One region of the Enterobacter sp. ECC_219_Taxon_10 genome, then DNA from elsewhere that is predicted to be linked to it. Evidence: predicted binding sites of a transcription regulator. Region 1 holds the regulator's gene; each other region holds the start of a gene.
What was found. The regulator PurR, encoded in region 1, represses purine synthesis genes. The targets are predictions, from matches to a motif close to CANGCAAACGTTTGCNTG.

Region 1 (10,578 bases):
TCACCGGAATATTCACCAGCAGGCCGATAAAGCCCATCACCATGCCGGGCTTGGTTTTCGCCAGCCCTTCACACTGGTTACGTGCTACCTGGAAAAAGAGGTAACCAGGCGCTCCCCAGAGCAGGGCGCGCAGATAGCCCACGGCTTTGTCTGCCAGCGCCGGGTCAATATTGTGCATGGCACGAATGATATGGCCCGCGTTCCAGAGCACGACCATAATCAGCACGGAGACAAACCCTGCCAGCCAGAAACCTTGGCGGACCTGATGGGCAATACGCTCGCGACGACCCGAGCCATTGAGCTGAGCGATAACCGGCGTGAGCGCGAGCAGCAGACCGTGGCCGAACAGGATGGCCGGAAGCCAGATTGACGTACCGATGGCAACGGCCGCCATATCGGTGGCGCTGTAGCCGCCCGCCATTACCGTATCCACAAATCCCATTGCGGTCTGGGCCACCTGCGCGACGATCACTGGTATAGCCAGTGCCAATAGCTGGCGCGCTTCATTCATGTACTTCTGCACGTGAACACCTTTATTTTGTAGTTATATGAGAGACTAAAAAAGCCGCCGAAACGGGCAGCAAGAAGAAAATGCAGGGGGATGCCAGCTATTGTAGCGGGCTTTAGCTATTTATCTAGTGAAAAAATCGCCAGAAAATGCGCTCCGCTGGCAACCTCTTTTTCCAACTGTTATTGTGGTGGGATTAAACGGTGTCACCACCGTCCGGAAAGAACAGGAGTTGTAAGCATGTTTACTGGTATTGTGCAGGGCACCGCCAAAGTGGTGTCCATTGATGAAAAACCTAATTTTCGTACTCATGTTGTAGAGCTGCCGGAATATATGCTCGACGGCATCGAAACCGGCGCCTCGGTTGCCCATAACGGCTGCTGCCTGACCGTCACCGAAATTAATGGCAACCAGATTAGCTTTGATTTAATGAAAGAGACGCTGCGTATTACCAACCTGGGCGAGCTGGTGGTGGGGGACACCGTCAACGTTGAGCGCGCGGCGAAGTTCAGCGACGAGATTGGCGGCCACCTGATGTCCGGGCACATCATGACCACCGCCGAAGTGGCGAAAATCGTTACATCAGAAAATAACCGTCAAATCTGGTTTAAAGTGCAGGACCCGTCATTAATGAAATACATCCTCTATAAAGGGTTTATTGGCATTGATGGGATTAGTCTGACGGTAGGAGAAGTTACTCCGACGCGTTTTTGCGTGCATTTAATTCCCGAGACGCTGCAGCGCACCACGCTGGGTTCGAAAAAACTGGGGCATCGCGTGAATATCGAAATCGATCCGCAAACCCAGGCGGTTGTAGATACCGTTGAGCGCGTGCTGGCCGCAAAAGAAGCCGCAATAATTAAAGCTGTAGAAGAAGAATAAAAAATACCCCCGGCTTGCCGGGGGTATTTTTCTAGCGTGCGACCCGCAAGCCGTGTTCAATCCCTCGGCTGAAAACAACCTGCCAGAGCTGAATATCGCGCGCGCGAAACGCCCCCGCGCAGGCATTCAGATAATAGCTAAACATCCGCTTGAATCGTTCAGAATAGTTGTCCGCAATTTCAGGCCAGGCTTCCTGAAAACGCGCATGCCAGGCCATTAACGTGGTGTCGTAATCCGCGCCGAAGTTATGCCAGTCTTCCATGACGAAATGGGATTCGCTGGCGTTGGCAATCTGGCGAACGGACGGTAAACAGCCATTCGGAAAGATGTATTTGTTGATCCACGGGTCGACGTTATTGTCGGTCCGCTTCGAGCCGATGGTATGCAGCAGGAAGATGCCGTCCGGTTTCAGATTACGGTCCACCACCTCAAAGTAGGTGTCGTAGTTTTTTGGCCCCACGTGCTCGAACATGCCGACGGAAACGATCCGGTCAAACTGCTCATTCAGGTCACGGTAGTCCTGCAGCCGAATATCCACATCAAGATCCTGACAGCGCTCTCGCGCCATTTTTTGCTGTTCTGCTGAGATCGTCACGCCGACCACGCTGACGCCGTAGTGCTTCGCCATAAAATACGCCAGCCCGCCCCAGCCGCAGCCGATATCCAGCACGCGCATGCCGGGCTGTAGCTGCAATTTCTCGCTAATCAGGCGCAGTTTGGCCTGTTGAGCCTCTTCAAGCGTCGACGCCTCTTTCCAGTAGGCGCAGGAGTATTGCATGAAGGGGTCCAGCATGCGGCTGAACAGATCGTTGCCGAGATCGTAATGCTCTTTGCCGACGATCCACGCACGTTTTTTACTTTGCAGATTAAACAGGCGGGCAGAGGCGACACGCAGGGTGTCTTTCAGATTGCGAGGGAGCTGTTTTTCAAGGCCGGCACGCAGCACGCTGGCGAAAAAGGTATCCAGCCGTTCGCACTCCCACCAGCCGTCCATATAGCTTTCTCCCAGACCTAACGATCCCTCCCGCAACACGCGTTTATAAAAATCGGGATGTTTAACCTGAGGATCGGATGGCGATGATCCATTGATAGTGATGCCTGCCCGACCTAACAGTTCACTGACGATCCGGGACCAGTTATCGTCCGGAACGCTGACTTCTTCTATACACGATGAACTCATAGCTTCTCCATCACCCTACTGTGATCAGAACCTTAAAACAGCGTAGACGCTTTTTTGGTTTGTGAGAAATCTCACGGTAAATACCGCGAGGCTAGTATCCGACGTAGAACAGAGGAAGGGAGATAACCCTTGCCGAAATGCCTTCCATGGTAAAACGGGAGCACTCCGGCTCCCGTTAACACTTAATATTTATCGTATTTAATCGAACCAAATTTAGTATAGGCCTCAAAATTTGGTGATTCAATAGAAAATTCTTAGCAACCTAATCACTGAAAATTAACATAGTTCCTGGTGCGATCAGGCGTGCGAGGTTTCAACCTGCGTACTCTCATCCTGCGCGGCAGCCTGCATGCGATAGCCTATGACGGCCAGCGCAACGGTAGCCAGCATTACGCTGGTTGTCGTCAGTAGCGGCGTGGCAATCAGCGCTGAGACTACCAGACTTGCCAGGAAGCACAGCCCCAGTTGCAGGGTGTTCTGCAGCGCGGCCGCGCGGCCTGTCGCCTGCGGGAACGGACGCAGCGCCTGCGCCACCACGATAGGGTAGATCGCCCCGTTCGCGACGGCCATCACGCAGAATGGAATCAAAATTTCGGCCAGACCGGCACCCGGAATAAAGCCAACGGCCCAGGTCCCGATGACGCTCAGCGCATACAGCACCAGCAGCCATGGCAGCATCTGCTGACCTTCCCACTTTTGCAGCGCCGCGCGGCAACCATACCCGCCCACCAGGAACGCGATAGTCTGTGGAACATAGCTCAGGCCGATGGCTGCAGGGCTGTAGCCCATATCGTGCAGAATGAACGGCGAACCGGTGAGCCACGCGAAGAAGCTTGCCGAGCAGGCGGCATAGATCAGAACGTTGCCGCGATACGCTTTGGTGCTGAGCAGGGAGGTGAAGGTGATCGGCTTCGCGTCTGCGTGCACCTCTTTTTTATGCGCGGGCTTGAGGGCGAATGCCGGCAGCATCAGCACCAGCGTGATGGCAAACAGCGTGGCAAAGATGGCCTGCCAGTCAAAGTGCGCGAGGATCCAGCTGCCCAACAGAGGGGCGAGGGCAGGAGAAAGCCCTACCAGCGGCATAATGGTGGCGAAAATACGGTTGGTGCGGTTTGCCGGATAGTAGTCGGTGACCAGCGCCTGCCAGGTCACGGCAGCGGCACAGACGCCGACCGCCTGAACAAACCGCAGTACCAGCAGCCAGGTGGCATCGCGCACCCATAGCATTCCCAGGCAGCCCACGGCAAAAATGGCCAGACCCAGCAGCAGTACCGGTTTACGGCCAAAGCGATCCGAAAGCGGTCCCCAGAGCAGCTGCGCGAAGGCAAAACCGGCAAGGAACAGGCTCAGGCTGGCGCTGATGGCGGCAGCAGGGGTTTGCAAATCTTCCTGCATGGCGGCGAAAGCCGGCAGGTACATATCGGTGGCCAAAAAGCCCAGCACGCTTAAGCCGCCGAGCCAGACTAAAAAACCTTTCCTGGGTTGCACTGTTTTATTCTCCTGAGGAGGCAGGTATACGTTGGCGCTGAGTGTAGGGAATGCAAAGCCGCTTGTGAAACGCTAATATTTGGCGGGTGCATTCAAATTTTTTGCAGGCAGAAAATGTGGTCAGATTATTCTCTTGAAGTGGTCGATGCTGTCGCGCGTAACGGCAGCTTTAGCGGGGCGGCGCAGGAGCTACACCGCGTCCCTTCGGCTATCAGCTATACCGTACGTCAGCTTGAGGATTGGCTGGCGGTACCGCTGTTTGAACGGCGACATCGTGATGTGGAATTAACGCCTGCAGGGGCGTGGTTTTTGAAGGAAGGGCGTTCTGTTATCAAAAAAATGCAGATCACCCGCGAACAGTGCCAGCAGATCGCGAACGGCTGGCGGGGACACCTTTCCATTGCGGTGGATAACATCGTTAAGCCCGAGCGCACCCGGCAGATGATTGTCGATTTCTACCGTCATTTTTCTGACGTCGAACTGCGGGTTTCGCAGGAGGTGTTCAACGGCGTCTGGGATGCGCTGGCGGACGGCAGGGCAGAGATGGCCATTGGGGCCACTCAGGCGATCCCGGTCGGGGGGCGTTACGCCTTTCGCGATATGGGGATGCTGAGCTGGAAATGCGTGGTGGCAAGCGATCATCCGCTGGCGAAGATGGAAGGGCCGCTGAGCGATGATACGCTGCGCGGCTGGCCGTCGCTGGTGCTGGAGGATACCTCCCGCTCGCTGCCCAAGCGTATCACATGGCTTTTGGACAACCAGCGGCGGGTGGTGGCCCCTGACTGGGAATCGTCGGCGACGTGCCTTAGCGCCGGGCTCTGCGTCGCGATGGTACCCGTTCATTTTGCGCGACCACGAATCGACACCGGTGAGTGGGTTGAGCTGGCCCTGGAGAATCCATTCCCGGATGCGGCCTGCTGCCTCACCTGGCAACAAAATGATGTTTCCCCGGCGATGGCCTGGCTTCTGGATTATCTGGGGGACAGCGAAACGCTTAACCGGGAATGGCTGAGGGAGCCAGCCTGACTGGCTCCGCAATGAGATTAACGACGGTAGTCGCGGAACGGGCCATCCGCGACGGAACGGCGTTCGATAAGGCGAGGGTGAACTTCAATGGACTGCGACTCTTCACGTTTGTTGACGATCCTGTCCAGCAGCATATTGAAGGCGGTTTCACCCAGCGAATCTTTCGGCTGGTGAATGGTGGTCAACGCTGGCGTGAAGAAGCGCGCGTTGCGCACGTTGTCATACCCGATCACGGAGATGTCCTGCGGGACGCGCAGACCCAGCTCATCGGCCGCACAGAGGGCGCCCATCGCCATGATGTCACCCCCGCAGAAGACGGCGGTCGGGCGGTGCGGCTGGGAGACGATCTGTTGCATCGCGCGGTAGCCTGATTCCGGCTCAAAGTCGCCCTGCACGATCCAGTTTTCCGGCACGGTAATCAGCGCTTCTTCCATCGCTTTCATAAAGCCGGCCAGACGGCCCGCGCCGGTGTTGCGCTCCAGCGGACCCGGGATCACGCCAATCTCGCGATGGCCGCGCTCAATCAGATAACGGCCGGCCATATAGCCGCCCTCAAAGGCGTTATCGATAACCGAATCGGTGAAATCCGCGCGCGCTTCGCCCCAGTCCATCACCACCATCGGAATATGGCGATACTCTTCCAGCATCGACAGCACGGATTCCGGGTACTCGGAACACATTACCAGCAGGCCATCCACGCGCTTTTGCGCCATCATCGACAGGTAGGCACGCTGTTTTTCAATGCTGTTCCATGCGTTGCCGAGAATCAGGGTATAGCCTTTCTGGAAGCAGTTTTTCTCCACCGCTTCAATGATCTCGGCAAAATAGGCCGCTTCACTGCTGGTCGCCAGTAATCCAATGGACTTGGTGTGATTGACCTTGAGGCTGCGCGCAACCGCGCTTGGCGAATAGTGCAGCTCTTTGATCGCTGCCCAGACCGCGTTGCGCGTCTCTTCCGCCACGAAGCGGGTTTTGTTAATTACATGTGATACGGTTGTAGTGGAAACGTTTGCGCGTTTTGCTACGTCTTTAATTGTTGCCATTAAATGTCACTCCAGACCATATCCTAAACTCCTGAAAAACTTGAAGGTAAACGTTTGCCTTCTCTCACCCTTATCACGCAATTTTGGATTGCGGCACGCCAGGAAAACGACACGGGACGTCAGGAGGGGGTCAATGGCCGGTACGCTAATAAATTTAGCGTGGAATTTTGGCCTATCTTGATGAAAAGGGGAAGAGGTAAAGTGGTTATCAGTATAAATCCAGGAAGATTTTTGACGGAATCTGTGCAAAAATGAGCAAGCTCACTTTTCGTGGGGGGATTAAAAGGAGAAAAATTGATGAGTTCCGATCTGAAGTTTTCGCTGTTCACCACCGTTGTTGTGCTGGCTCTGATTGTCGCGGCTGGTCTGACGGCTGCGCTGCACTGATTTACGCGGAGGGAGAGCCTTCTCCCTCCCCATCGCCGCGATTGTTACTTCTCTGGCAAAAATCTTTTGCCATTTTGTTAACTTCTCATTTTTTGTGATTGATGTCATGCTTTCCGCTTCTTTGTTCTGTGTCACCACATGACACGGCATCCGGAGTTGACGCATGAAAATCAATTTTCCCCTGCTGGCCCTGGCGATTGGCGCTTTTGGGATTGGCACCACTGAATTCTCCCCGATGGGGTTACTGCCTGTTATTGCCCGGGGCGTAGACGTCTCGATCCCTGCGGCAGGCATGTTAATCAGCGCCTACGCCATCGGCGTGATGGTGGGGGCGCCGCTGATGACGCTTCTGCTTTCTCACCGGGCGCGCCGCAATGCGCTGATTTTCCTGATGGCGATTTTCACTCTGGGCAACGTGCTTTCGGCCATTTCGCCGGACTACACTACCCTGATGCTGTCGCGCATTCTGACCAGCCTGAACCACGGCGCGTTCTTTGGGCTGGGCTCGGTCGTGGCCGCAAGCGTAGTGCCAAAACACAAGCAGGCAAGCGCTGTAGCGACCATGTTTATGGGGCTGACGATTGCCAACATTGGCGGGGTGCCGGCGGCAACCTGGCTGGGGGAAGCGATCGGCTGGCGTATGTCCTTCCTGGCGACGGCCGGGCTGGGCGTGGTCGCGATGGTGGCGTTGTTCTTCTCTCTGCCGAAAGGCAGTGCAGGAGAACGTCCGGAAGTGCGTAAAGAGCTGGCGGTGCTGATGCGCCCGCAGGTGCTCTCCGCGCTGCTCACCACGGTGCTGGGGGCAGGGGCGATGTTTACCCTCTACACCTATATTTCACCGGTGCTGCACGATATCACCCACGCAACGCCTCTTTTCGTTACCGCGATGCTGGTGCTGATTGGCGTCGGCTTCTCGATCGGCAACTATCTCGGCGGGAAATTTGCTGACCGTTCCGTGAGCGGGACGCTGAAAGGCTTCTTAACCCTGCTGATTGTCATTATGGTTGCTATCCCGTGGCTGGCGCGTAATGAGTTCGGAGCGGCGATTGCGATGGTCGTCTGGGGGGCCGCAACCTTTGCCGTGGTGCCGCCGCTGCAGATGCGCGTGATGCGTGTCGCCCATGAGGCGCCGGGCCTCTCGTCTTCCGTGAATATCGGGGCGTTCAATCTCGGCAATGCGCTGGGCGCAGCCGCCGGAGGCGCCGTGATTTCAGGTGGTCTGGGGTACAGTTTTGTGCCGGTGATGGGGGCCATTATTGCCGCGCTCGGCCTGCTGCTGGTAATGATGTCCGGCCGTAAACAGCCTGAAGCCGTTTGCACGGCGGAATAAGCAAAAACGCAGAAGGGCGAACCCTTCTGCGTGTCTTTTACGCGGCGAAATTCTTCGCGACAAATTCCCAGTTAACCAGCGCCCAGAAGTGTTCCAGGTAGTTCGGGCGCGCGTTGCGGTAATCAATGTAGTAAGCGTGTTCCCACACGTCCACGGTCATCAGCGGCGTAGCGCTGGTGGTCAGCGGAGTGCCCGCGTTAGACGTGGACACGATAGCCAGTTTGCCATCCGCCTCTTTTACCAGCCACGTCCAGCCAGAACCGAAGTTCTTGATGGCTGCATCGGTAAACTTCGTCTTAAACTCGGCGAAGCTGCCAAAAGCGGCGTTAATGGCGGCCGCCAGCTCACCGGCAGGTTCGCCACCGGCATTGGGTGCCAGGCAGTGCCAGTAGAAGGTGTGGTTCCACACCTGAGCCGCGTTGTTAAAAACGCCACCCTCTGAGCTGCGAACGATCTCTTCCAGCGTTTTGCCTTCGAAATCGGTGCCCTTGATCAGGTTGTTCAGGTTGGTGACGTACGTCTGGTGATGTTTGCCGTAATGATACTCCAGGGTTTCCGCTGAAATATGCGGTGCCAGGGCGTCTTTTGCATACGGTAGTGCAGGTAATTCGAACGACATTGCTTCTCTCCTTATTGTATTTTGCGTTGCCAATAACCACACAGACAACAGGGAAAGGATAGCAAATTGAAAGGGTATGCAAAAGAGGAACTTACCCTGCCACGGATGTGGCAGGGCAGGGATTAGCGAATGGTTTTTGGCGTCATCACGCGACGCGCGCCGACGTAGTGGCGCATCCAGTAGTCTTCACTGAGCGAGGTGATCTGAATATCCTGGCCGCTGCGCGGTGACTGGATGAATTTCCCGTTGCCGACGTAGACGCCGACGTGGTCAGCCGTGCCGCGACCCTGGGTACGGAAGAAGACCAAATCGCCGTTTTCCAGCTCCCCGCGGTTAACTGGTGACGCATCGCGCAGGTGATACATCTCGTTGGCGGTACGCGGAATGCGGAATTTAACCAGATCTTTATAGGCGTAATAGACGAGGCCGCTGCAGTCGAAACCGGTGCGCGGCGAGCTGCCGCCCCAGCGATAAGGTTTGCCAATCTGTCCCATCAGCTTATTCATCGCGGTTTTTTGCGCTTTTTGCACACGCACTTTATGCACATCCGCCAGTTTCGTCACCTTCGTGCATTTTGCTTTATGCCCTTTACGGGTAATGCATTTTTCTGTAACGAGGTTAGCGGCGGTCAGCGAAGCTTTATTTTTGGCGGTGCGGGTAGTGCGGGAAGATTTTGTTTTCGTCTTGCTGGAAGCGGTCTGTTTAGTCTGAGCGGTGGTTTTTTTCTTGACGTTCTTCGTGGTGGTTTTTTTCTTACGTTCTGTGGCTTTTACCAGATGGCTTTTTTGTACAGCAGATTGCCGCGCCTGCTGAGAGGCGTTTGCCGCTGGCGTGAAAGTGAGTGAAGTAAACAGTAAAGCACAGAGCGTGATCGAGATTTTAGTTATCCGCGCCACTGGGCAGTCCCCTGATATATGCAGGTCATCAATAATACCCGCGTGTGATTTACAAAGCCCGTCGATTCTAATCCATAAAAACCCGAGAAGTTAATAGCATTTTTCAATCTAAAAACCTGTTTCGTTAGCAAGTGCAAAAAAAATCATCGTTCTGCCGCACAATTGTTCACTCCCTGAGCAAAACCCTGACGGTCGCAGGGGTAAACACCATTTGCAATGCAACTTTTGTAGAGTCGCGGTAAAATATATAAACGTGACGAAAATGTTATTTTCCGATGCCAGCCTGACCCGCTACAATGTCAGACTATTGCCGTAACAGAAGTTAAAGGAAGCAAGACATGAGCACCACTATTGAAAAAATCCAGCGCCAGATCGCTGAAAACCCGATTCTGCTGTATATGAAAGGTTCTCCGAAGCTGCCAAGCTGCGGCTTTTCCGCGCAAGCGGTTCAGGCGCTGTCAGCCTGTGGTGAGCGTTTTGCTTACGTTGATATCCTGCAGAACCCGGACATCCGCGCAGAGCTGCCAAAATACGCTAACTGGCCGACTTTCCCGCAGCTGTGGGTTGACGGCGAACTGGTTGGCGGCTGCGATATCCTGATTGAGATGTACCAGCGCGGCGAACTGCAGCAGCTGATCAAAGAGACGGCGGCGAAGTACAAAACCGAAGAGCCAGACGCTGAGTAATTTTCTGCGTTAATAAAAAAGCGACCTGATAAGGTCGCTTTTTTTTATTCTTCACTGTCGCCCATCGGCAGCGGCCAACCGCCCAGACGCTTCCAGCGGTTGACGATCTCACAGAACAGCTCTGCGGTGCGCTCCGTGTCGTATAAGGCGGAGTGTGCCTGGGTGCCGTCAAACGGTATACCCGCCGTAATGCAGGCCTTTGATAACACAGTTTGTCCCAGCGCCAGGCCGCTCAGCGCGGCGGTGTCGAAGGTCACGAACGGGTGGAAAGGGTTGCGCTTGAGCGACGCGCGCTCGGCTGCAGCCATGGTAAAGCTGTGATCGAAGGTGGCGTTATGGGCCACCATGATGGCGCGGCTGCAGTTGCTCTCTTTCATGCCTTTACGCACCATTTTAAAAATGGCGTGCAGCGCATCATATTCGCTGACTGCACCGCGCAGCGGGTTATGCGGATCGATACCGTTAAACGCCAGCGCCTCCGGCTGTAAGTTTGCCCCTTCGAAAGGTTCAACGTGGAAATGCAGCGTGGTGTC
Region 2 (10,578 bases), 1.5 Mb from region 1:
CTGGTTGAAGCCGGGCAGATCGCTGTTTTGCAGAATATAGGCCGAGTGGCGGTGCATCCCGCTGTGGTTGATGTTCAGCCCCACTTCGTGCAGCATCGCGGCCCATTTCAGCAGAGCGGCAAGCTGCGGGTGCGCGAGCTTGGGATTCTGCTCCTGCCACTGTTCGTACATCTGCACCGTGGTTTCCAGCACGCGCTTCGCCTGCTCGCGGTCGATGTTGTACTGGTTGGCCAGGCTCTGGGCGGTGCGGCTGCGAATATCCTGATGACGGAAGCGGCCTTCCATCTCATACAGCACCCCCTCACGCAGCGCGCCGTCGGAGAGGCGCAGCTCTTTAATCGCCAGCGCGTCGAATACGCCGCAGAGAATAGCCAGACCCGGCACGAAGACTGCCTTACGCTCGTCGGAAAGCCCCGGCAGGCTTAAGGCGTCAAAACTTTTATGCTTCAGCACCTCTTCAGTCAGCAGGGTCAGGCGTTCAGGCGTGATAAAGCCGTCTTTTTCACCCATCGCCAGCAGCACCTCATGCGCCGCCTTGATGGTGCCCGACGCGCCCAGCGCCACGTTCCAGCCCTGAATGCGGTACTGCCAGGCCAGGTTTTCCAGCTTCTGGATCGCAGCCATTTTCGCCCGCTGGAAGTTCTCGCGGGTGATGGTGCCGCCCGGGAAGTACATCTGCGCGAAGCTGACGCAGCCCATACGGCGGCTCTCAACCAGGCGAGGCTCAAAATCTTCGCCGATCACCAGCTCCGTTGAGCCACCGCCGATGTCGATCACCAGCTTGCGGCCTTTTTCCGGCTGGGTGTGTTCAACGCCCATGAAAATCAGACGCGCTTCCTCATTACCGGAGATGATCTCAATCGGGTAGGGGATCACTTTTTCGGCCCGCTTGAGGAACTCCGGCGCGTTCAGCGCCTGGCGCAGAGTGTGGGTGCCCACGATGCACACGCTGGAGGGCGAGAAGCCCTGCAGGCGTTCAGCAAACAGCGACAGGCAGTTCAGGCCGCGCTCCATCGCCTCTTCGCTGAGCATGCTGCGCTCATCAAGCCCATCCGCCAGGTGTACGCGCTGCTTCAGACGACCGATGATCTGCAGCGCGCCATCCACCTCACGGGCGATGACCATGTGAAAACTGTTAGAGCCAAGATCGACCGCGGCGAATTCCTGCGGGCGTGGGGTCTTATCATTTATCGGCATAGGTTAATCGGGTTGCTCGAGTGATTTGATATAGTCGTAAATCGCCAGCTGTGACCGCACTTTACGGCGATTGCCGCGCGGTACGTAGCGGTTACTGAGTTCTTTGTCGATATAGCGCGCTTTTACCGTATCGCTGAACAGGATCTCGATAATGTCGAGGATACGCTGTTTCAGACGCGGATCCAGCAGCGGGGTTGCGACTTCAATTCGATAGTCAATATTGCGCGTCATCCAGTCTGCCGAAGAGAGATAGACCTGTTTATCGCCCGCATTATCGAAAATATAGACCCGATCGTGCTCCAGGTAGCGGTCAACAATGCTGATAACGCGAATATTGTCGCTAATGCCTTCCAGTTCGGGGATAAGCGAGCACATGCCGCGGATCAGCAGGTTAACCGGCACGCCGGAGCTGGACGCTGCATACAGCCTGTCCACCAGTCCTTTGTCGACCAGGTTGTTAAGCTTCAGCGTGATGCCGGACGACAAGCCTTTCTGGGCATTAGCGATCTCTTTATCGATCATATCGTACAGCAGGCGGCGCGAGTTCTGCGGGGAGACCAGCAGATAATCGAAGCTTACCGGGCGGTACGGGTTTTCGATAAAGTTAAAGACCCGGCGCACCTCGTTAGTGATGCGGGCATCTGCGGTTAAGAGCGAGTAGTCGGTATAAATCCGTGCGGTTTTTTCGTTAAAGTTCCCGGTGCCGATGTGGGCATAACGCACCACGTCGTCGCCCTCTTTGCGCGAAATCAGGAACAGCTTGGCGTGAATTTTCAGCCCCGGCGCGGAGAAGATCACGTGCACGCCCGCTTCCGTCAGACGGCGCGCCCAGTGAATGTTTGCCTCTTCGTCGAAGCGCGCCTGCAGCTCAACCACCACGGTCACTTTTTTGCCGTTGTGCGCCGCGTGGATCATCGCGTCGATGATGCGGGAATCTTTTGCCACGCGGTAGATGTTGATTTTGATCGCCAGCACGCTCGGGTCGAAGGAGGCCTGACGCAGCAGCTCCAGCACGTGCTCAAACGTGTGATACGGATAGTAGAGCAGCACGTCGCGCTCGCGAATGGCGTCGAACCCGTTGCGGAACTTATCGAACCACAGATGGCGCAGTCGCGGCAGCGGCTTGTTCACCAGATTGGCTTTGCCGACGTTCGGGAAGCCAATAAAGTCTTTAAAGTTGTGGTAACGGCCACCCGGCACGATGGAGTCATAGCGCGAAATGGTCAGTTTCTCGCGCAGCATCTCCACCATGGCGTCCGGCATATCGCGCTGATAGACAAAGCGCACCGGCTCGGCCGTCAGGCGCTGTTTCAGGCTGGAGGACATTAGCTCCATCAGGCTGGCTTCCATCTCGTGCACCAGGTCATATTCGGCGTCACGGGTCATCTTCATCGAGTAGGCGTTTAAGGCATCGTAATCGAAGAAGCCTTTGAAGATGTCGTCCAGACAGTAGCGCAGGATGTTATCCAGCAGGATCATCGGCTTGCGTCTGCGCGGGGTCTCCGGCGGCAGGTTCACAAAGCGCGGAACCTTATCGGACGGGATCTCCAGCAGGGCGTAACGGATGGATTCACCGCGAATAATTTCCACCGCCAGGTAGGTGTAGTCATCCTTGAGGAACTGTACCAGGTCGGTTTCGCGGTTGATGAGAATCGGGGTAATGTGCTGGCGCAGGTAGTGTTTAAAGTAGTGACGCAGCCAGCTTTGTTGGTTAACGGAAAGCTGACGTTCGTTAATCAGGAAGATTTGATTGCGCGCCATCTCCAGCAGCAGTTCGTTATACAGGCCGTCAAATTCCTGATCGGCTTTCAACACGCGGGACTGGATTTTGCCCAGCAGATGCCGCGAGTGCGAGTTTAAGCCCTGTTCTTCGCTGATGATGATCCGTCTTTTCAGCTCGGCAAAGCGAACCTTGTAGAACTCATCCAGGTTGTTGGAATAAATGCCTAAAAAACGCATGCGTTCGATCAGCGGGTTACTTTTGTCTGCCGCTTCCTGGAGTACACGTTCGTTAAATGCTAACCAGCTTAGCTCTTTCTCGATATATAACTTTTCCTGACCCATTACAGCTCACACTCCAGTTCAATCACAGGACGTGGTAAATCCGTCTCGTCCTTATTATGGCGAGCATTTCCACGATATGTCCAACAGTGCCAGAAAAGTATGACAGTTATTTTTTTTGTTGGGGATTTTAGCGGGTTGGGGGAGGGAATATCGGGTAATGCAATGTACAGGTCGGGTAAGCGCAGCAGCGCCACCCGACATAACAGACTACTCTTCCGCCGCATAGCCCTGCGGGGGTAACTTCACGCCGTCCAGCCATGCCGCGCCGTCGCGCATCTCCAGACGCCCGTCGACAAACCAGCTCACCACCAGCGGGTAAATGGCATGTTCCTGGGCCTGCACGCGCTCGGTCACGTCTTCTTCGCTGTCGCCGTCAAAGACCGGGACTTTCGCCTGCAGGATAACCGGGCCGCCGTCCAGCTCGTCGGTGACGAAATGGACAGAAGTGCCGTGCTCCTCGTCGCCGTTTTCCAGCACCTGACGATGGGTGTGCAGGCCGGGATATTTTGGCAGCAGGGAAGGGTGAATATTCAGCAGACGACCGGCGAAGTGTTCGACGAAGGCCGGGCTCAGAATACGCATATAGCCCGCCAGCACGACCACGTCTGGCGCGTAGGCATCAATCTCATGCACCAGCTCGCGGTCAAAGGCTTCACGCCCGGCGAACTGGCTGGCTTCCAGCGCGTGCGCAGGAATGTTCGCTTCCCGCGCGCGCTCAAGGCCGAACGCGTCGGCCTTGTTGCTGAAAACTGCCCGAATGGTGCCATTGATTTTCTTCTGTTTGCAGGCGTCTATGATTGCCTGCAAATTGCTTCCGTTGCCGGAAATGAGCACCACGATGTTTTTCATTCAATGACCACACGCTGTTCGGAATCGGAGGCTTTAATCGTACCGATTTTCCACGCGTTTTCACCTTTCTCTGTCAGCAGCTTAACCGCTTTATCCGCTTCGCTTGCCGGCAGGGCGATAACCATGCCCACACCGCAGTTAAAGGTGCGGTACATTTCGTGAGAGCTCACGTTGCCTGCGGTCTGCAGCCAGTTAAAGACGGCCGGCCACTGCCATGAGGATTCGTCGATCACCGCCTGGGTGTTGTCCGGCAGGACGCGCGGGATGTTTTCCCAGAAGCCGCCGCCGGTCAGGTGAGCGATAGCGTGCACGTCAACGTTCTCGATAAGCTCGAGCACGTTCTTCACGTAGATGCGGGTTGGGGCCAGCAGGTGGTCAGCCAGCGGTTTGCCGTCCAGCTCGGTGGTCAGCGGGTCGCAGCCGCTCACTTCGAGGATTTTACGTACCAGAGAGTAACCGTTAGAGTGCGGGCCGCTGGAGGCCAGCGCGATCAGCACATCGCCATCGGCCACTTTGCTGCCGTCGATAATTTCTGATTTTTCTACTACGCCGACGCAGAAGCCCGCGACGTCATAATCTTCGCCGTGGTACATGCCCGGCATTTCAGCGGTTTCACCGCCTACCAGCGCACAGCCGGACTGCAGACAGCCTTCGGCGATACCGTTAATGACGCTGGCTGCGGTATCCACATCCAGTTTGCCGGTCGCGTAGTAATCGAGGAAGAACAGCGGCTCTGCGCCCTGAACCACCAGGTCGTTCACACACATCGCGACCAGATCGATACCGATCGTGTCGTGACGTTTTAAATCCATCGCCAGGCGCAGCTTGGTGCCTACACCGTCAGTACCCGAGACCAGAACAGGTTCACGATATTTTTGCGGCAGCGCGCACAGTGCGCCGAATCCACCCAGACCACCCATCACTTCCGGGCGGCGGGTTTTCTTCACCACACCTTTGATTCGGTCAACCAGCGCATTACCTGCGTCAATATCAACACCGGCATCTTTGTAGCTGAGAGAAGTTTTGTTGGTCACGGCTTAAATCCCCACGCGATTGCATAGCTAGTAAGAAAAATCGGCGCAATTCTAACAGTCCAGGCAAACGTTTGCGAGCCTATTCTGGACGTGAGGATCTTTTTTTCTGCATAGCCTGTAAATGCAGCCAAACTTGACTCCGTTCACGAAAATGAAACCGGTTTCGGAGAACTGCTTGCAACGGATATCCCCTTTGCACATCATCGAAATGAAACCGGTTTCTGTAATTGTTTTTGCAGAAAATAACGCAGAATGAGGGAAAGCGAATGTCAGGATTTAAAGCAGATTTTCTGTGGGGTGGGGCCGTGGCGGCACACCAGCTTGAGGGCGGCTGGAAAGAGGGCGGCAAGGGCGTAAGCGTGGCCGACGTGATGACCGCGGGCGCGCACGGCGTGCCGCGTGAAATCACCAACGGCGTTCTGGAGGGGAAAAACTACCCTAACCATGAGGCCATCGATTTCTACCACCGCTATAAAGAAGACATCAAAGTCTTTGCCGAGATGGGGTTCAAATGCTTCCGTACCTCCATCGCCTGGACGCGCATCTTCCCGAAAGGCGACGAGCTTGAGCCGAACGAGGAGGGCCTGAAATTCTATGACGATCTGTTCGACGAATGCCTGAAGTACGGCATTGAACCGGTTATTACGCTTTCCCACTTTGAGATGCCTTTCCACCTGGTCACAGAATACGGCGGCTGGCGCAACCGTAAGCTGATTGACTTCTTTGTCCGCTTTGCGAAGGTCGTTTTCGAGCGCTACCAGCATAAAGTGAAGTACTGGATGACCTTTAACGAGATCAACAACCAGGCCAACTTCCACGAAGACTTTGCGCCGTTCACCAACTCCGGGCTGAAATATGCGCCGGGTGAAGACCGCGAGCCGGTGATGTTCCAGGCCGCGCACTACGAGCTGGTGGCCAGCGCCCTGGCGGTGAAGGCGGGGCGCGAGATTAACCCGTCGCTGCAGATCGGCTGCATGATTGCCATGTGTCCCATCTATCCGCTGACCTGCGCGCCGGACGACATGATGATGGCGATGAACGCCATGCACCGCCGCTACTGGTTCACCGACGTGCACGTGCGCGGCAAGTATCCTCAGCATCTGCTCAACTACTTTGAACGTCGCGGCTTCGCGCTGGATATCACCCAAGAGGACAAAGCGGCGCTGACGCAGGGCTGCGTTGATTACATTGGCTTCAGCTACTATATGTCCTTCGCCACCAAGGCAACGGCGGATAACCCGCAGTTGGACTACGACGAGAGCAAGAGCCTGGTCTCCAACCCTTACGTGCAGAAATCCGACTGGGGCTGGCAGATTGACCCGGTGGGATTGCGCTACTCCCTGAACTGGTTCTGGGATCACTACCAGCTCCCGCTGTTTATCGTTGAGAACGGCTTTGGTGCAATCGACGTGCAGGAGAGCGACGGCACGGTGAACGACCAGTACCGCATTGATTACCTGGCCGCCCACATCCGCGAGATGAAAAAAGCGGTGGTAGAGGACGGCGTGGATCTGATGGGCTACACCCCGTGGGGCTGTATTGACCTGGTGTCTGCCGGTACGGGCGAAATGAAAAAACGCTACGGCTTTATCTTTGTGGATAAAGATAATGAAGGTAACGGCACGCTGAACCGCAGTAAGAAGAAATCGTTCGACTGGTATAAGCAGGTGATCGCGAGCAACGGCGATAACCTGTAATTGTCGGGTGGCGCTAACGCTTACCCGACCTACAATACACGTAGGCCCGCGTAAGCGTAGCGCCACCGGGCAGAACCTCGCACTTAAGCCGGAGACCTGTCTCCGGTTTTTTGTCTTTGCTTGATCCCTGTCAAGCAACATGGGTATGGCGCAATCCGAAAAAAGCGGTATAATCCCGCGATTTTTTTGCGGATGCCACCTCAGAGGAGAAAGAGAATGAAGATTGTGGAAGTGAAACACCCACTCGTTAAACACAAGTTGGGCCTGATGCGTGAGCATGACATCAGCACGAAGCGTTTTCGCGAACTGGCTTCTGAAGTGGGCAGCCTGCTGACCTACGAAGCGACCTCTGATCTGGAAACAGAAAAAGTGACCATCGAAGGCTGGAACGGCCCGGTGCAGGTTGAGCAGATCAAAGGTAAGAAAATTACCGTCGTGCCTATCCTGCGTGCCGGTCTTGGTATGATGGAAGGCGTACTGGAGCACGTCCCAAGCGCGCGCATCAGCGTGGTCGGTATCTACCGTAACGAAGAGACGCTGGAGCCGGTACCTTATTTCCAGAAGCTGGTCTCTAACATCGACGAGCGTATGGCGCTGGTGGTTGACCCAATGCTGGCGACCGGCGGTTCAATGATCGCCACCATCGACCTGCTGAAAAAAGCGGGCTGCAGCAGCATTAAGGTGCTGGTTCTGGTGGCTGCACCGGAAGGGATCGCGGCGCTGGAAAAAGCGCACCCGGACGTTGAGCTGTATACCGCCTCTATCGACCAGGGGCTGAACGAGCACGGGTACATCATCCCGGGGCTCGGCGATGCCGGCGATAAGATCTTTGGTACGAAATAATCGAATAACGATAAATAAGCCGACTTTGATAGTCGGCTTTTTTTTGAATAAAACACCAACAACGATACTACACAGAGGAAAACACTATGACGCGCCGTGCTATCGGGGTGAGTGAAAGACCGCCGCTTTTACAGACTATCCCGCTTAGTTTGCAGCACCTGTTCGCCATGTTTGGCGCAACCGTGCTGGTGCCAATCCTGTTTCACATTAACCCGGCTACCGTACTGCTGTTCAACGGCGTCGGTACGCTGCTGTACCTCTTTATCTGTAAAGGCAAAATCCCGGCGTATCTCGGGTCGAGCTTTGCTTTTATCTCGCCGGTATTATTGTTGCTGCCGCTGGGTTATGAGGTCGCGCTGGGCGGCTTTATCATGTGCGGCGTGCTGTTCTGCATCGTTTCCTTCATCGTGAAGAAAGCGGGTACCGGCTGGCTGGACGTGATGTTCCCGCCTGCGGCGATGGGCGCTATCGTTGCGGTCATCGGTCTGGAACTGGCGGGCGTGGCGGCGAACATGGCCGGCCTGCTGCCTGCGGACGGCCAGTCGCCGGATTCCAAAACCATCATTATCTCGCTGGTAACCCTGGGCGTGACGGTGTTTGGCTCCGTGCTGTTCCGCGGCTTTATGGCGATTATCCCGATCCTGATCGGCGTGCTGGCGGGCTATGCGCTCTCCTTCGTCATGGGCGTGGTGGATACCACCCCGATTGCTCAGGCACCCTGGTTCGCGCTGCCAACCATCTACACCCCGCGCTTTGAATGGTTTGCTATTTTCACCATTCTGCCTGCCGCGCTGGTGGTGATTGCCGAGCACGTTGGCCACCTGGTGGTGACGGCGAACATCATTAAGCGCGACCTGATCCGCGACCCGGGGCTGCACCGCTCCATGTTTGCCAACGGTTTCTCGACTATCATCTCCGGATTCTTCGGTTCCACGCCAAACACCACCTACGGCGAAAACATCGGCGTGATGGCGATTACCCGCGTCTACAGCACCTGGGTTATCGGCGGCGCGGCGATCATCGCCATTCTGCTCTCCTGCGTGGGCAAGCTGGCGGCAGCGATCCAAATTATCCCGGTTCCGGTGATGGGCGGCGTTTCCCTGCTGCTGTACGGGGTGATCGGCGCGTCCGGTATTCGCGTGCTGATTGAATCCAAAGTGGATTACAGCAAAGCGCAAAACCTGATCCTGACCTCCGTCATCCTGATCATCGGCGTGAGCGGTGCGAAGGTGCATATTGGCGCGGCCGAGCTGAAGGGCATGGCGCTGGCGACCATCGTCGGTGTGGGCCTGAGCCTGATTTTCAAGCTGATCTCGGTGATCCGCCCGGAAGAGGTGGTGCTGGACGCTGACGAAAGCGAAAAAGCGCCACATTGATCCTTTAACCGGGTGGACGATCCGCCCGGTTCTCTCCCGGCTGGTTCCGTGTTAAACTCATCGCCGATTTTATGTAAGATCTCTGGTTGAGGTATTTCTGAACGGACCGGCACAGCTCTCTCTGCCACTTTATCTCCCTGACGACGAAACTTTCGCGAGTTTCTGGCCGGGTGATAACCCCTCTTTACTGGCTGCACTGCAAAACGTGCTGCGCCAGGATCACAGCGGATACATTTATATCTGGTCACGCGAAGGCGCGGGGCGCAGCCACCTGCTGCATGCCGCCTGCGCGGAGCTTTCGGCGCGCGGTGACGCGGTAGGCTACGTGCCGCTGGATAAACGTACCTGGTTCGTGCCTGAGGTGCTGGAGGGAATGGAACATCTCTCGCTGGTCTGCATCGATAATATCGAATGCGTGGCGGGGGACGAGCCGTGGGAAATGGCGATTTTCAACCTCTACAACCGCATTCTGGAGTCGGGAAAAACCCGGCTGCTGATCACCGGCGATCGACCGCCGCGACAGCTCAATCTTGGGCTGCCGGATCTGGCGTCTCGTCTGGATTGGGGGCAAATCTACAAGCTCCAGCCGCTGTCGGATGAAGATAAGCTTCAGGCGTTACAGCTGCGCGCAAAGCAGCGCGGCTTTGAGCTGCCGGAAGACGTGGGCCGTTTCCTGCTCAAGCGTCTGGACCGCGAAATGCGCACCCTGTTTGATACGCTCGATCAGCTCGATCGCGCCTCGATTACCGCCCAGCGCAAGCTGACCATTCCGTTTGTGAAAGATATTCTCAAGCTGTAGTTATGCCGGGTGGCGGCTACGCCTTACCCGGCCTACATATGGCACCCGTAGGCCCGCGCCACCGGGCTAAAGATCCCCCAGCAAGTGCTCCACCAAAAGTGGAATCGGTCTTCCCGACGCCACGCTCCTGCCATTCTCGCGCCACAGCGCCGTGCCGCTGATGTCCAGATGCGCCCACGGGATCGTCGGCGGGCAGAAATGGTGCAGCAGCCACGCCGCCGAGGCGCTGATCGCCGCGTTGTTGGTCGGGGTGTTGCACAGATCGGCGATGGCGCTGTCGGTCTGCTTTTTCAGCCGCGCATCTAAAGGCAGGGACCACACTTCGTCGCCGCTCTGCTTACCCGCCCGCGTCAGCGCGGCGCGCAGCGCTTCATCCTGCGTCATTAGCCCGCTCAGCTCATACCCCAGCGCCTTCACCACCGCACCGGTTAAGGTTGCCATATCAATGATATAGCGCGCCTGCGGATGGCGCTGGCTGGCCCAGGCGATGGTGTCGGCCAGCACCAGTCGGCCTTCGGCATCGGTGTTGTTGATTTCAACGGTAGTGCCGTTGCAGGCGGTCGCCACCGTGCCGGGCTGCATGGCGTCCGGGCCTATGGCGTTTTCCGCCAGCGCCAGTACGCCCATGATGCGCACGGGCAGCGCCAGCTCTGCGGCGGTCAGCATCAGCCCCAGCACGTTGGCCGCGCCGCACATGTCGTATTTCATCGTGTACATGC
Region 3 (10,578 bases), 1.6 Mb from region 1:
CGCTTTCCATCATGCGTGCCACCGGAATACCGGTCCAGCGCGCCAGCACCTCAGCAATTTCCGCATCAGTCACTTTGTTACGTAACAGACGCATGGTTTTGCCTTCAGACTGCGTGGCGATTTCAAGCTGTTTTTCCAGCTCAGGGATTTTGCCGTACTGCAGCTCCGACATCCGCGCCAGGTCGCCCACGCGTCGCGCCTGCTCAATGGCAATTTTTGCCTGTTCGAGTTCTGCTTTAATAGTCTGCGTGCCTGACAGGGAGGCTTTTTCTGCCTTCCATTCTTCTTCCAGCTCAGAATACTGGCGCTCTTTATCGTCCAGTTCCTCATTGAGCATATCGAGGCGTTTTTTACTGGCCTCATCAGACTCTTTCTTCAGCGCCTGCTGTTCCAGCTTGAGCTGAATGATGCGTCGGTCAAGTCTGTCCAGCTCTTCCGGCTTCGAGTCAATCTGCATACGAATGCTTGAAGCTGCTTCATCAATCAGGTCAATGGCCTTATCGGGCAACTGACGGTCGGCGATGTAACGATGCGAAAGCGTCGCCGCCGCAACGATGGCCGGGTCAGTAATTTGCACGTGGTGGTGCAGTTCATAGCGCTCTTTCAGACCACGCAGGATCGCGATGGTATCTTCAACGCTTGGCTCAGCGACAAACACTTTCTGGAAACGACGTTCCAGCGCAGCATCTTTTTCAATGTACTGACGGTACTCATCAAGCGTAGTGGCACCAACGCAGTGAAGTTCACCGCGCGCCAGCGCAGGTTTCAACATGTTCCCGGCATCCATCGCGCCGTCCGCCTTACCGGCACCCACCATGGTGTGCAGTTCGTCGATAAACAGAATAACGTTGCCTTCCTGTTTCGCCAGGTCGTTCAGCACGCCTTTCAGACGCTCTTCGAACTCCCCGCGGTATTTCGCACCGGCCACCAGCGCGCCCATATCCAGCGCCAGTACGCGGCGGCCTTTCAGCCCTTCCGGCACTTCGCCGTTCACGATACGCTGTGCCAGCCCTTCAACGATGGCGGTTTTACCGACACCCGGTTCACCAATCAGCACCGGGTTGTTCTTGGTACGACGCTGCAGTACCTGAATCGTACGGCGGATCTCTTCGTCACGGCCGATCACCGGGTCAAGTTTGCCCTGCTCAGCGCGTTCGGTCAGATCGACCGTAAATTTCTTCAAAGCCTGACGTTGGTCTTCGGCTCCCTGATCGTTCACGCTTTCACCTCCGCGCATTTTCTCAATCGCCTGAGTCACATTGGTGGTGGTTGCACCGGCAGATTTCAGCAGGTCGGTCAAGGTACCGCGTGATTCAAGCGCCGCCAGAACAAACAGTTCCGACGAAATAAAGTTGTCCCCACGTTTTTGCGCCAGCTTGTCGCAAAGGTTCAGCACTCGCACCAGATCCTGAGACGGCTGCACGTCACCGCCGGTACCTTCTACCTGCGGTAAACGGCTCAGCGCCTGATCGATAGCGGTGCGTAACTGGCCAGCATTAATGCCAGCAGACGTTAATAAAGGACGTACCGATCCCCCTTCCTGATTTAGCAAGGCGCTCATTAAATGAAGAGGTTCGATAAACTGGTTGTCGTGCCCCAGTGCAAGGGACTGGGCATCGGCGAGAGCAAGCTGGAATTTATTAGTAAGACGATCCAGACGCATAACTCCTCCCATAACAGGTCAAATTTGCTACTGGAGATTAAATGAGGTCATCCCTCAATTATTCAAGGTTAATGACCTGAATTATGTGAAAAGAAAACGGCACGTGCCGGATCGTCTTGATTCTTTAGGTTATATCAGCCAAATGAAACTTGCCATACGACCCGTCGTCTTGTCGCGGCGATAGGAGAAAAAATCACCCTTTTCGGTGAACGTACAGCGATCGCCACCGAAGATCTGCATTACGCCAATATTATTCAGGCGCTGGCGGGCAAGCTGATAAATATCCGCCAGATATTTTTCCCCGGCAGGCAGGAAGGCCTCAATGGCTTGCGGATCTTTATCTATAAAGGCTTCGCGAACCTCTGGCCCCACTTCAAAAGCACGAGGCCCAATCGCCGGACCAAGCCACGCCATGATATTGGCGGGATCATCATTAAAGCAGGAGACAGTCTCTTCCAGAACGCCCTCGCACAGGCCACGCCAGCCCGCATGCGCGGCAGCCACTTCAGAGCCTGCGCGATTACAGAACAGAACCGGCAGACAATCGGCTGTCATGACGGCACAAACCGTGCCCGGAGTATTACTGTAAGAGGCATCGGCGCGTTTAGAAGCGTATGGTTCTCCCGTCAGCTTCAGTACCGCTTTACCGTGAACCTGCTCCAGCCAGACCGGTTTCGACGGCAGATTTCCCGCAGCAAAGAGACGCGTGCGGTTCTCTTCAACGTGCTCCAGGCTGTCGCCGCAGTGCGCGCCGAGGTTTAAAGACTCCCACGCGCCCTGGCTCACGCCGCCAATACGGGTCGAACTACAGGCGGCCACGCCTGCAGGCAGCGGCCACTCCGGGACAATCAGTTTGGTCATAGCCAATCCACTTGATCCTTATGTTCTTCGAAATCGGCACGCATGGCGTCAATAAGTTCCACCATATCCTGCGGGATAGGCGCATGCCACTCCATCTGGATTCCTGTAATCGGATGATAAAGACGCAGCATGGTCGCGTGCAGCGCCTGACGGTCGAATTTACGCAATACGCTGATGAACTCATCCGATGCGCCTTTTGGCGGACGCGGACGCCCACCGTACACCTGATCCCCCACCAGCGGATGGGTAATGTGCGCCATGTGAACGCGGATCTGGTGAGTACGCCCGGTTTCCAGGCGCAGACGCAGGCGGGTATGAATACGGAAGTGCTCCATAATGCGATAGTGCGTCACCGCAGGTTTACCCATCGGATGCACCGACATATGGGTACGTTTCGTCGGGTGACGGCTGATCGGCTCTTCTACCGTGCCGCCAGCAGTCATGTGCCCAATCGCCACCGCTTCATATTCGCGGGTGATTTCACGCAGCTGCAGTGATTCCACCAGACGAGTTTGAGCAGGAACAGTCTTCGCCACTACCATCAGACCGGTGGTGTCTTTATCCAGACGGTGAACGATGCCTGCACGTGGAACATCCGCGATCGGCGGATAATAATGGAGAAGTGCATTAAGCACCGTACCGTCAGGATTACCCGCGCCCGGATGTACAACCAGGTCGCGCGGCTTGTTGATCACCAGAATGTCATCATCTTCATAGACGATGTCCAGCGGGATATCCTGCGGCTCGAAGCGGATTTCCTCTTCGATTTCAGCATTGATGGCAACAGCTTCCCCACCAAACACTTTCTCTTTTGGTTTGTCCCAGATCTTGCCGTTTACCAGCACACGCTGGTCAAGGATCCATTCTTTTATGCGTGAACGCGAATAATCAGGGAACAATTCGGCCAAAGCCTGATCTAAGCGTTGACCGAGCTGATTTTCGGAGACTGTTGCGGTGAGTTCTACTCGTTGTGCCATAAACTGCTTCTTTGTTTAACGTTGGGTTTTACGGCTTTGCCGTTTAATATAGTGTGCTATTGTAGCTGGTCTTAATCGGGAGCAGGAACAGAGTTTCTCCCGGACAAACATTTGAGGAAAGTCAAAACGTCATGACGCGCATGAAATATCTGGTGGCAGCGGCCACGTTGAGCCTGGCTTTGGTGGGCTGCTCCGGTTCGAATGAACAGGTCCCTGACAATCCGCCGAATGAAATCTATGCGACTGCACAACAAAAGTTGCAGGACGGTAACTGGAAACAGGCGATAACGCAACTGGAAGCGTTGGATAATCGCTATCCGTTTGGTCCGTATTCGCAGCAGGTACAGTTAGATCTCATCTACGCCTACTACAAAAATGCCGATCTGCCGCTGGCTCAGGCAACTATCGATCGTTTCATGCGTCTGAACCCGACTCATCCTAACATCGATTACGTTATGTACATGCGCGGTCTGACCAACATGGCGCTGGATGATAGTGCGCTGCAGGGCTTCTTCGGCGTGGATCGTTCCGACCGTGACCCGCAGCATGCGCGCGATGCCTTCAATGACTTCTCCAAGCTGGTGCGCGGCTATCCGAACAGTCAGTACGTCACCGACGCAACCAAACGTCTGGTGTTCCTGAAAGATCGTCTGGCAAAGTATGAATACTCCGTTGCGGAATACTATACCCGCCGTGGCGCATGGGTTGCTGTGGTTAACCGCGTAGAAGGTATGCTGCGTGATTATCCGGATACTCAGGCAACGCGTGACGGCCTGAAGCTGATGGAAAATGCTTACCGTCAGATGCAGATGACCGCTCAGGCTGAAAAAGTGGCGAAAATCATCGCTGCGAACAGCAGCAACACCTGATATCGCTTCAATGCAAAACGGCAGCCAGAAGGCTGTAATGCTGATCAGTTAAGGATCGGTTGACCGATCCAGTGGCTGTGTAAGAATCCGGAAATGTTTACCCGTTTCCGGATTTTTTTATGCACATTGGACAGGCTCTTGATCTGGTATCCCGTTACGATTCTTTGCGTAACCCTCTGACTTCTCTGGGCGACTGTCTTGACCCGGAACTGATTTCCCGCTGCCTTGAAGAATCCGGCACCGTCACGTTACGCAAACGGCGCCTTCCTCTGGAAATGATGGTCTGGTGCATTGTCGGTATGGCCCTTGAGCGCAAGGAGCCGCTTCATCAGATAGTTAACCGGCTGGATATCATGTTACCCGGCAATCGTCCGTTCGTTGCCCCCAGCGCCGTGATCCAGGCCCGTCAGCGGCTGGGAAGCGAAGCCGTCCGCCGCGTGTTCACGCAAACAGCGCAGCTCTGGCATAACGCCACGCCGCATCCGCACTGGTGCGGCCTGACCCTGCTGGCCATCGATGGTGTGTTCTGGCGAACACCGGACACGCCGGAAAACGACAGCGCCTTTCCCCGCCAGACGCATGGCGGAAACCCGGCACTCTATCCGCAGGTAAAAATGGTCTGCCAGATGGAGCTGACCAGCCATCTGCTGACGGCAGCGGCCTTCGGCACGATGAAAAACAGTGAAAATGAGCTCGCGGAGCAACTGATAGAGCAGACCGGCGATAACACCCTGACGTTAATGGATAAAGGCTACTACTCGCTGGGGTTGCTGAATGCATGGAGCCAGGCAGGAGAACACCGTCACTGGATGCTCCCTCTCAGAAAGGGAGCACAGTATGAAGAGGTCAGAAAGCTGGGTAAAGGCGACTATCTGGTGAAGCTGAAAACCAGCCCACAGGCACGAAAAAAATGGCCGGGTCTGGGAGATGAGATGACAGCCCGCCTGCTGACCGTGACGCGCAAAGGGAAAGTCAGCCATCTGCTGACGTCGATGACGGACGCCATGCGCTATCCCGGAGGAGAAATGGCAGACCTGTACAGCCATCGCTGGGAAATAGAGCTGGGGTACAGGGAGATAAAACAAACGATGCAACTGAGCAGGCTGACGCTGAGAAGTAAAAAGCCGGAGCTTGTGGAGCAGGAGTTATGGGGCGTGTTACTGGCGTATAATCTGGTGCGATATCAGATGATTAAAATGGCGGGCCATCTGAAAGGATACTGGCCGAATCAGCTGAGCTTCTCAGAATCATGCGGCATGGTCATGAGAATGCTGATGACGCTGCAGGGCGCTTCACCAGGGCGTATCCCGGAGCTGATGCGTGATCTTGAAAGCATGGCGCAACTGGTAAAGTTGCCGACAAGAAGGGAAAGGGCCTTCCCGAGGGTGGTAAAGGAAAGGCCCTGGAGATACCCCACAGCCCCGAAAAAAAGCCAGTCAGTTGCTTAACTGACTGGCATTACAGCCAGAAGGCTGCCGTTTCTTTATTCATTTCAGACATCCGCTGAAGCGCTTTAGCCTCAACACATCCCGTCAACTATGACCGCAATTCGTACCTTCCACAAGGTAAATCTCACCTCTTCCTGCCCTGCCTCACAAAAAAGATTCCCTGACAAAAACCGACAAAATAACGTGATCTAAATCACACATTTTGACATTAGGTCGGGTATGCTGGAATCACCAAGACGGAAAGACAAGAGGTAAAATTTATGACAATGAACATTACCAGTAAACAAATGGAAATTACTCCGGCAATTCGCCAGCACGTCGCAGACCGTCTCGCCAAACTGGATAAATGGCAAACTCATTTGATTAATCCACATATCATCCTGTCCAAGGAGCCCCAGGGTTTCATCGCTGACGCAACTATCAATACTCCAAACGGCCATCTGGTCGCCAGCGCAAAACACGAGGATATGTACACCGCTATTAACGATTTGATCAACAAGCTGGAACGGCAGCTCAATAAAGTGCAACACAAAGGTGAAGCCCGTCGCGCCGCGACATCGGTGAAAGACGCCAGCTTCGCGGAAGAAGTTGAAGAAGAGTAATCCTTTAAATTGAGTGTACCGCCAACGCGCCTTCGGGCGCGTTTTTTATTGACAGGGTGAAAACAGTACGGGTACTTTAACGGTATCAATCACAGGATGACTTTATGAAACTTACGCCGTTCTTCTTCGCATTCTTTTTTACCTTCCCCTGAACGGGAGGCGTTTCGTCGTGTGATAAAGAATGCGAAGACGAACAATAAGGCCTCCCATACCGGGGGGCCTTTTTTATTGATAACGATAAAATGAGACAGGCAACACTATGACACCGGAAAACCCGTTACTGGATCTTCGAGTAAAAATCAGCGCGCTGGATGAAAAATTGCTGGCGCTGCTGGCCGAACGCCGCGCGCTCGCCATTGAAGTAGGCAAAGCCAAACTGGACTCCCATCGCCCGGTGCGTGATATCGACCGCGAGCGCGACCTGCTGGAGCGTCTGATCCAGCTAGGCAGAGCGCATCACCTCGATGCCCATTACATCACCCGGTTGTTCCAGCTCATCATCGAAGACTCCGTTCTCACCCAGCAAGCGTTACTCCAGCAGCATCTGAACAAAACCAACCCGCACTCGGCACGCATCGCCTTCCTCGGGCCTAAAGGCTCCTACTCTCACCTGGCCGCACGTCAATATGCCGCGCGCCACTTCGAAGAATTTATTGAGAGCGGCTGTGCGAAGTTTGCCGACATTTTTAACCAGGTCGAGACCGGCCAGGCCGATTACGCCGTCGTGCCGATTGAAAACACCAGCTCCGGTGCCATTAACGACGTCTATGATTTACTGCAGCACACCAGCCTGTCACTTGTCGGCGAGCTGACGATCCCTATCGATCACTGCGTGCTGGTCTCCGGCTCAACCGACCTGAGCACGATCGAAACCGTGTACAGCCATCCGCAGCCGTTCCAGCAGTGCAGCCAGTTCCTGAACCGCTATCCGAACTGGAAAATTGAGTACACCGAAAGCACCTCGGCGGCGATGGAAAAAGTGGCGCAGGCCAACTCCCCAACCGTTGCAGCGCTCGGCAGCGAAGCGGGCGGCGCGCTGTATGGACTGCAAGTGCTGGAACGCAACCTGGCAAACCAGACGCAAAACATCACCCGTTTCGTGGTGCTGGCCCGCAAGGCTATCAACGTGTCAGACCAGGTGCCGGCGAAAACCACGCTGCTGATGGCAACCGGCCAGCAGGCCGGCGCGCTGGTTGAAGCCCTGCTGGTGCTGCGCAACCACAACCTGATCATGACCAAACTGGAATCACGCCCAATCCACGGTAACCCGTGGGAAGAGATGTTCTACCTCGATATCCAGGCCAACCTGGAGTCAGCTTCCATGCAGAAAGCCCTGCGCGAACTGGGCGAAATCACGCGCTCCATGAAAGTGCTGGGCTGCTATCCGAGCGAAAACGTCGTCCCGGTTGACCCGGCTTAACGTTCGATAAACCGGCTTTTCTTCATCCCTGCTACGCTGACAGGCAGGGTGAAGATGCCGCCGGAGAGCGGATACTTCTCCACCTCCTCCGCATCCATATTTTCCCGCGTGGTGGTAATGAACAGCGTTTTCATGTCGTCGCCGCCAAAGCAGACCATCGTCGGGCAACGCACCGGCATGCGGTATTCTTCCAGTTGCTCCCCTTGCGGAGAAAAACGCGCAATACGCCAGCCGTCAAACAGCGCACTCCAGTAGCAGCCTTCCACATCCATCGCCGCGCCGTCGGGTATCCCTTCTCCCGCTTTAAACTGACGAAACACCTCGCGCCTGCCAGGGTCACCATGCTCATCAAGCGGCGTACGGTAAATTACGCCGTTTGGCGTGTCGGAGGTAAACATCCACCGCTTATCCGGGCTAAACGCTAAGCCGTTGTGCCCGTGAATATCGCACTGGATCACCTTCGGCGCCAGGTCGTTGTCGATGCGCATCAGCAGGGCACCGTTGTAATCTCCCGGCCCCCAGAACGTGCCCGCATAGAAGCGTCCCTGATGGTCGGTCCCCCCATCATTAAAACGTGCGAGCTGCGGGTTTGAGGGGTTATCGCACACCTTGCGCTGCAGGAGCCCATGCTTATCGGCAAGCCATATGCCGTTGCGCATGGCGACAATAAAGCCGCCGCGCTCGCGCAGGGCAAAGCAGCCCACCTCTTCATGGAAGGAGAGCACGGTATGTTCCGCCGTTGACAGGTGGTAGCGGTGGATCTCCCCTTCCAGAATATCCGCCCAGTAAAGCGCATTTTCTTCTGCGCTCCACGTCGGGCATTCGGGCAGATGCCCGGTGTAGTTCAACAGCAGCTGCGGTTCAGCCATGACAGTTCCCCAAAATGAAAAAAGCCAGCATTGCTGGCTTTCAGTATATACATCATTGGATTACTGGCGACTGTCATTTGCCTGGCGCAACAGCGTGCGGCTTTCACTCTGGAAACGCGTGGCGTAATCGCCGAACCAGTGCTCCACTTTGCGGAAGCTGTCGATAAACGCCTGCTTGTCTCCGTGCTCCAGCAGGGTAATGGCTTCACCAAAGCGCTGATAGTAGCGCTTGATCAGCGCCAGGTTATTTTCAGACGACATAATGATGTCGGCGTAAAGCTGCGGATCCTGCGCAAACAGACGCCCGACCATCGCCAGCTCCAGACGATAGATAGGTGAAGAGAGCGCCAGCAGCTGTTCAAGCTGCACGTTCTCTTCCGCCAGATGCAGACCGTAGGCAAAGGTCGCAAAGTGGCGCAGCGCCTGAATGAACGCCATGTTCTGATCGTGCTCGACCGCGCTGATGCGGTGCAGCCTCGCGCCCCAGACCTGGATCTGCTCCAGGAACCACTGATAGGCTTCCGGCTGACGACCGTCGCAGTAAACCACCACCTGCTTCGCCAGGCTGCCGCTGTCCGGGCCAAACATAGGGTGCAGGCCCAGCACCGGGCCGGTATGTGCAGCCAGCATCGCCTGCAGAGGACCATTTTTGACGGAGGCCAGATCCACCAGAATGCAATCTTTCGGTAGAGGCGGGAGCTTTCCGATGATCTGCTCCGTCACGTGGATCGGCACGCTGACGATGACCATTCCGGCATCTTTCATCAGTTCCGGAGCATGCGCCCAGTCCTCTTTTTCCAGAATGCGCACCTGATAGCCAGAAAGCGTCAGCATTTTCTCGAACAGACGCCCCATCTGTCCTGCTCCGCCGACAATCACCACCGGCCGCAGGGACGGGCAGAGGGTTTTAAAGCCCTTGTCGTTTTCGCTGGAATAGGATTCCCGCATCACGCGACGCAGAACATCTTCAATCAAATCCGGCGAAACGCCCAGCGCCTGGGCCTCTTTACGACGGGAGGCCAGCATTGAGGCTTCGCGCTCCGGGACGTAAATCGGCAGGCCGTATTTGCTCTTCACCTCACCGACTTCAGCAACCAGTGCCATGCGGCGCGCCAGCAGGTCCAGCAGCGCCTTATCTACTTCATCAATTTGATCGCGCAGTGCGGTCAATTCAGCAACCATAACTACCCTCTTAAGCCAGACGCGTCGCCAGCTGGCCGCTTAAATCTTTATGGATCTCACGCAGCAGCGCATCGGTGGTTTCCCAGCTGATGCAGGCATCCGTGACGGAGACGCCGTGCTTCATCGCGCTGCGCGGCTGTTCTGATGACTGATTGCCTTCATGAATGTTGCTCTCAATCATCAGACCAATAATCGAACGGTTTCCGTCTTTGATCTGTGCAACCACGGATTCCGCAACCGCTGGCTGGCGACGGTAATCTTTATTCGAATTACCATGACTGCAATCTACCATCAGTGCCGGACGCAGTCCCGCCTGTTCCATCTCTTTTTCACACTGCGCCACGTCCGCCGGGCTGTAGTTTGGCGCTTTCCCGCCGCGCAGGATCACATGACCGTCCGGGTTGCCCTGCGTTTGCAGCAGACACACCTGGCCCGCCTGGTTGATACCGACAAAGCGGTGCGGCATAGCGGCGGCGCGCATGGCGTTGATCGCCGTCGCCAGGCTGCCATCGGTACCGTTTTTAAAGCCAACCGGCATCGACAAGCCAGACGCCATCTCGCGGTGGGTTTGCGATTCAGTCGTACGCGCACCAATCGCGGACCAGCTGAACAGATCGCCCAGGTACTGCGGGCTGTTCGGATCCAGCGCTTCGGTTGCCAGCGGCAGCCCCATGCTGACCAGCTCCA

Region 2: a site for PurR is predicted at 5,205-5,222, ahead of purM (phosphoribosylformylglycinamidine cyclo-ligase). Genes of this name have one in related genera too.
Region 3: a site for PurR is predicted at 5,964-5,981, ahead of raiA (ribosome-associated translation inhibitor RaiA). Genes of this name have one in related genera too.

Annotation. Positions count from the first base shown of each region.
Region 1 covers NZ_CM178005.1:2,108,128-2,118,705, forward strand. Annotated here, with positions in the region: gene mdtK (MdtK family multidrug efflux MATE transporter) at 1-523, opposite strand, end outside; gene AC4ICF_RS10105 (riboflavin synthase) at 749-1,390, shown strand; gene cfa (cyclopropane fatty acyl phospholipid synthase) at 1,422-2,570, opposite strand; gene punC (purine nucleoside transporter PunC) at 2,868-4,058, opposite strand; gene punR (DNA-binding transcriptional activator PunR) at 4,173-5,084, shown strand; gene purR (HTH-type transcriptional repressor PurR) at 5,102-6,127, opposite strand; gene cydH (cytochrome bd-I oxidase subunit CydH) at 6,425-6,514, shown strand; gene AC4ICF_RS10135 (MFS transporter) at 6,678-7,844, shown strand; gene sodB (superoxide dismutase [Fe]) at 7,882-8,463, opposite strand; gene AC4ICF_RS10145 (C40 family peptidase) at 8,586-9,359, opposite strand; gene grxD (monothiol glutaredoxin 4) at 9,698-10,045, shown strand; gene rnt (ribonuclease T) at 10,090-10,578, opposite strand, start outside.
Region 2 covers NZ_CM178005.1:3,574,456-3,585,033, reverse strand. Annotated here, with positions in the region: gene ppx (exopolyphosphatase) at 1-1,197, opposite strand, end outside; gene ppk1 (polyphosphate kinase 1) at 1,201-3,261, opposite strand; gene purN (phosphoribosylglycinamide formyltransferase) at 3,469-4,110, opposite strand; gene purM (phosphoribosylformylglycinamidine cyclo-ligase) at 4,107-5,144, opposite strand; gene AC4ICF_RS16980 (6-phospho-beta-glucosidase) at 5,411-6,841, shown strand; gene upp (uracil phosphoribosyltransferase) at 7,058-7,684, shown strand; gene uraA (uracil permease) at 7,771-9,060, shown strand; gene AC4ICF_RS16965 (DnaA inactivator Hda) at 9,158-9,859, shown strand; gene AC4ICF_RS16960 (leucyl aminopeptidase family protein) at 9,926-10,578, opposite strand, start outside.
Region 3 covers NZ_CM178005.1:3,703,056-3,713,633, forward strand. Annotated here, with positions in the region: gene clpB (ATP-dependent chaperone ClpB) at 1-1,663, opposite strand, end outside; gene yfiH (purine nucleoside phosphorylase YfiH) at 1,793-2,524, opposite strand; gene rluD (23S rRNA pseudouridine(1911/1915/1917) synthase RluD) at 2,521-3,501, opposite strand; gene bamD (outer membrane protein assembly factor BamD) at 3,633-4,370, shown strand; gene AC4ICF_RS17525 (IS4 family transposase) at 4,490-5,818, shown strand; gene raiA (ribosome-associated translation inhibitor RaiA) at 6,079-6,420, shown strand; Phe leader region at 6,524-6,649, shown strand; gene pheL (pheA operon leader peptide PheL) at 6,525-6,572, shown strand; gene pheA (bifunctional chorismate mutase/prephenate dehydratase) at 6,680-7,840, shown strand; gene AC4ICF_RS17545 (SMP-30/gluconolactonase/LRE family protein) at 7,837-8,709, opposite strand; gene tyrA (bifunctional chorismate mutase/prephenate dehydrogenase) at 8,770-9,891, opposite strand; gene aroF (3-deoxy-7-phosphoheptulonate synthase AroF) at 9,902-10,578, opposite strand, start outside.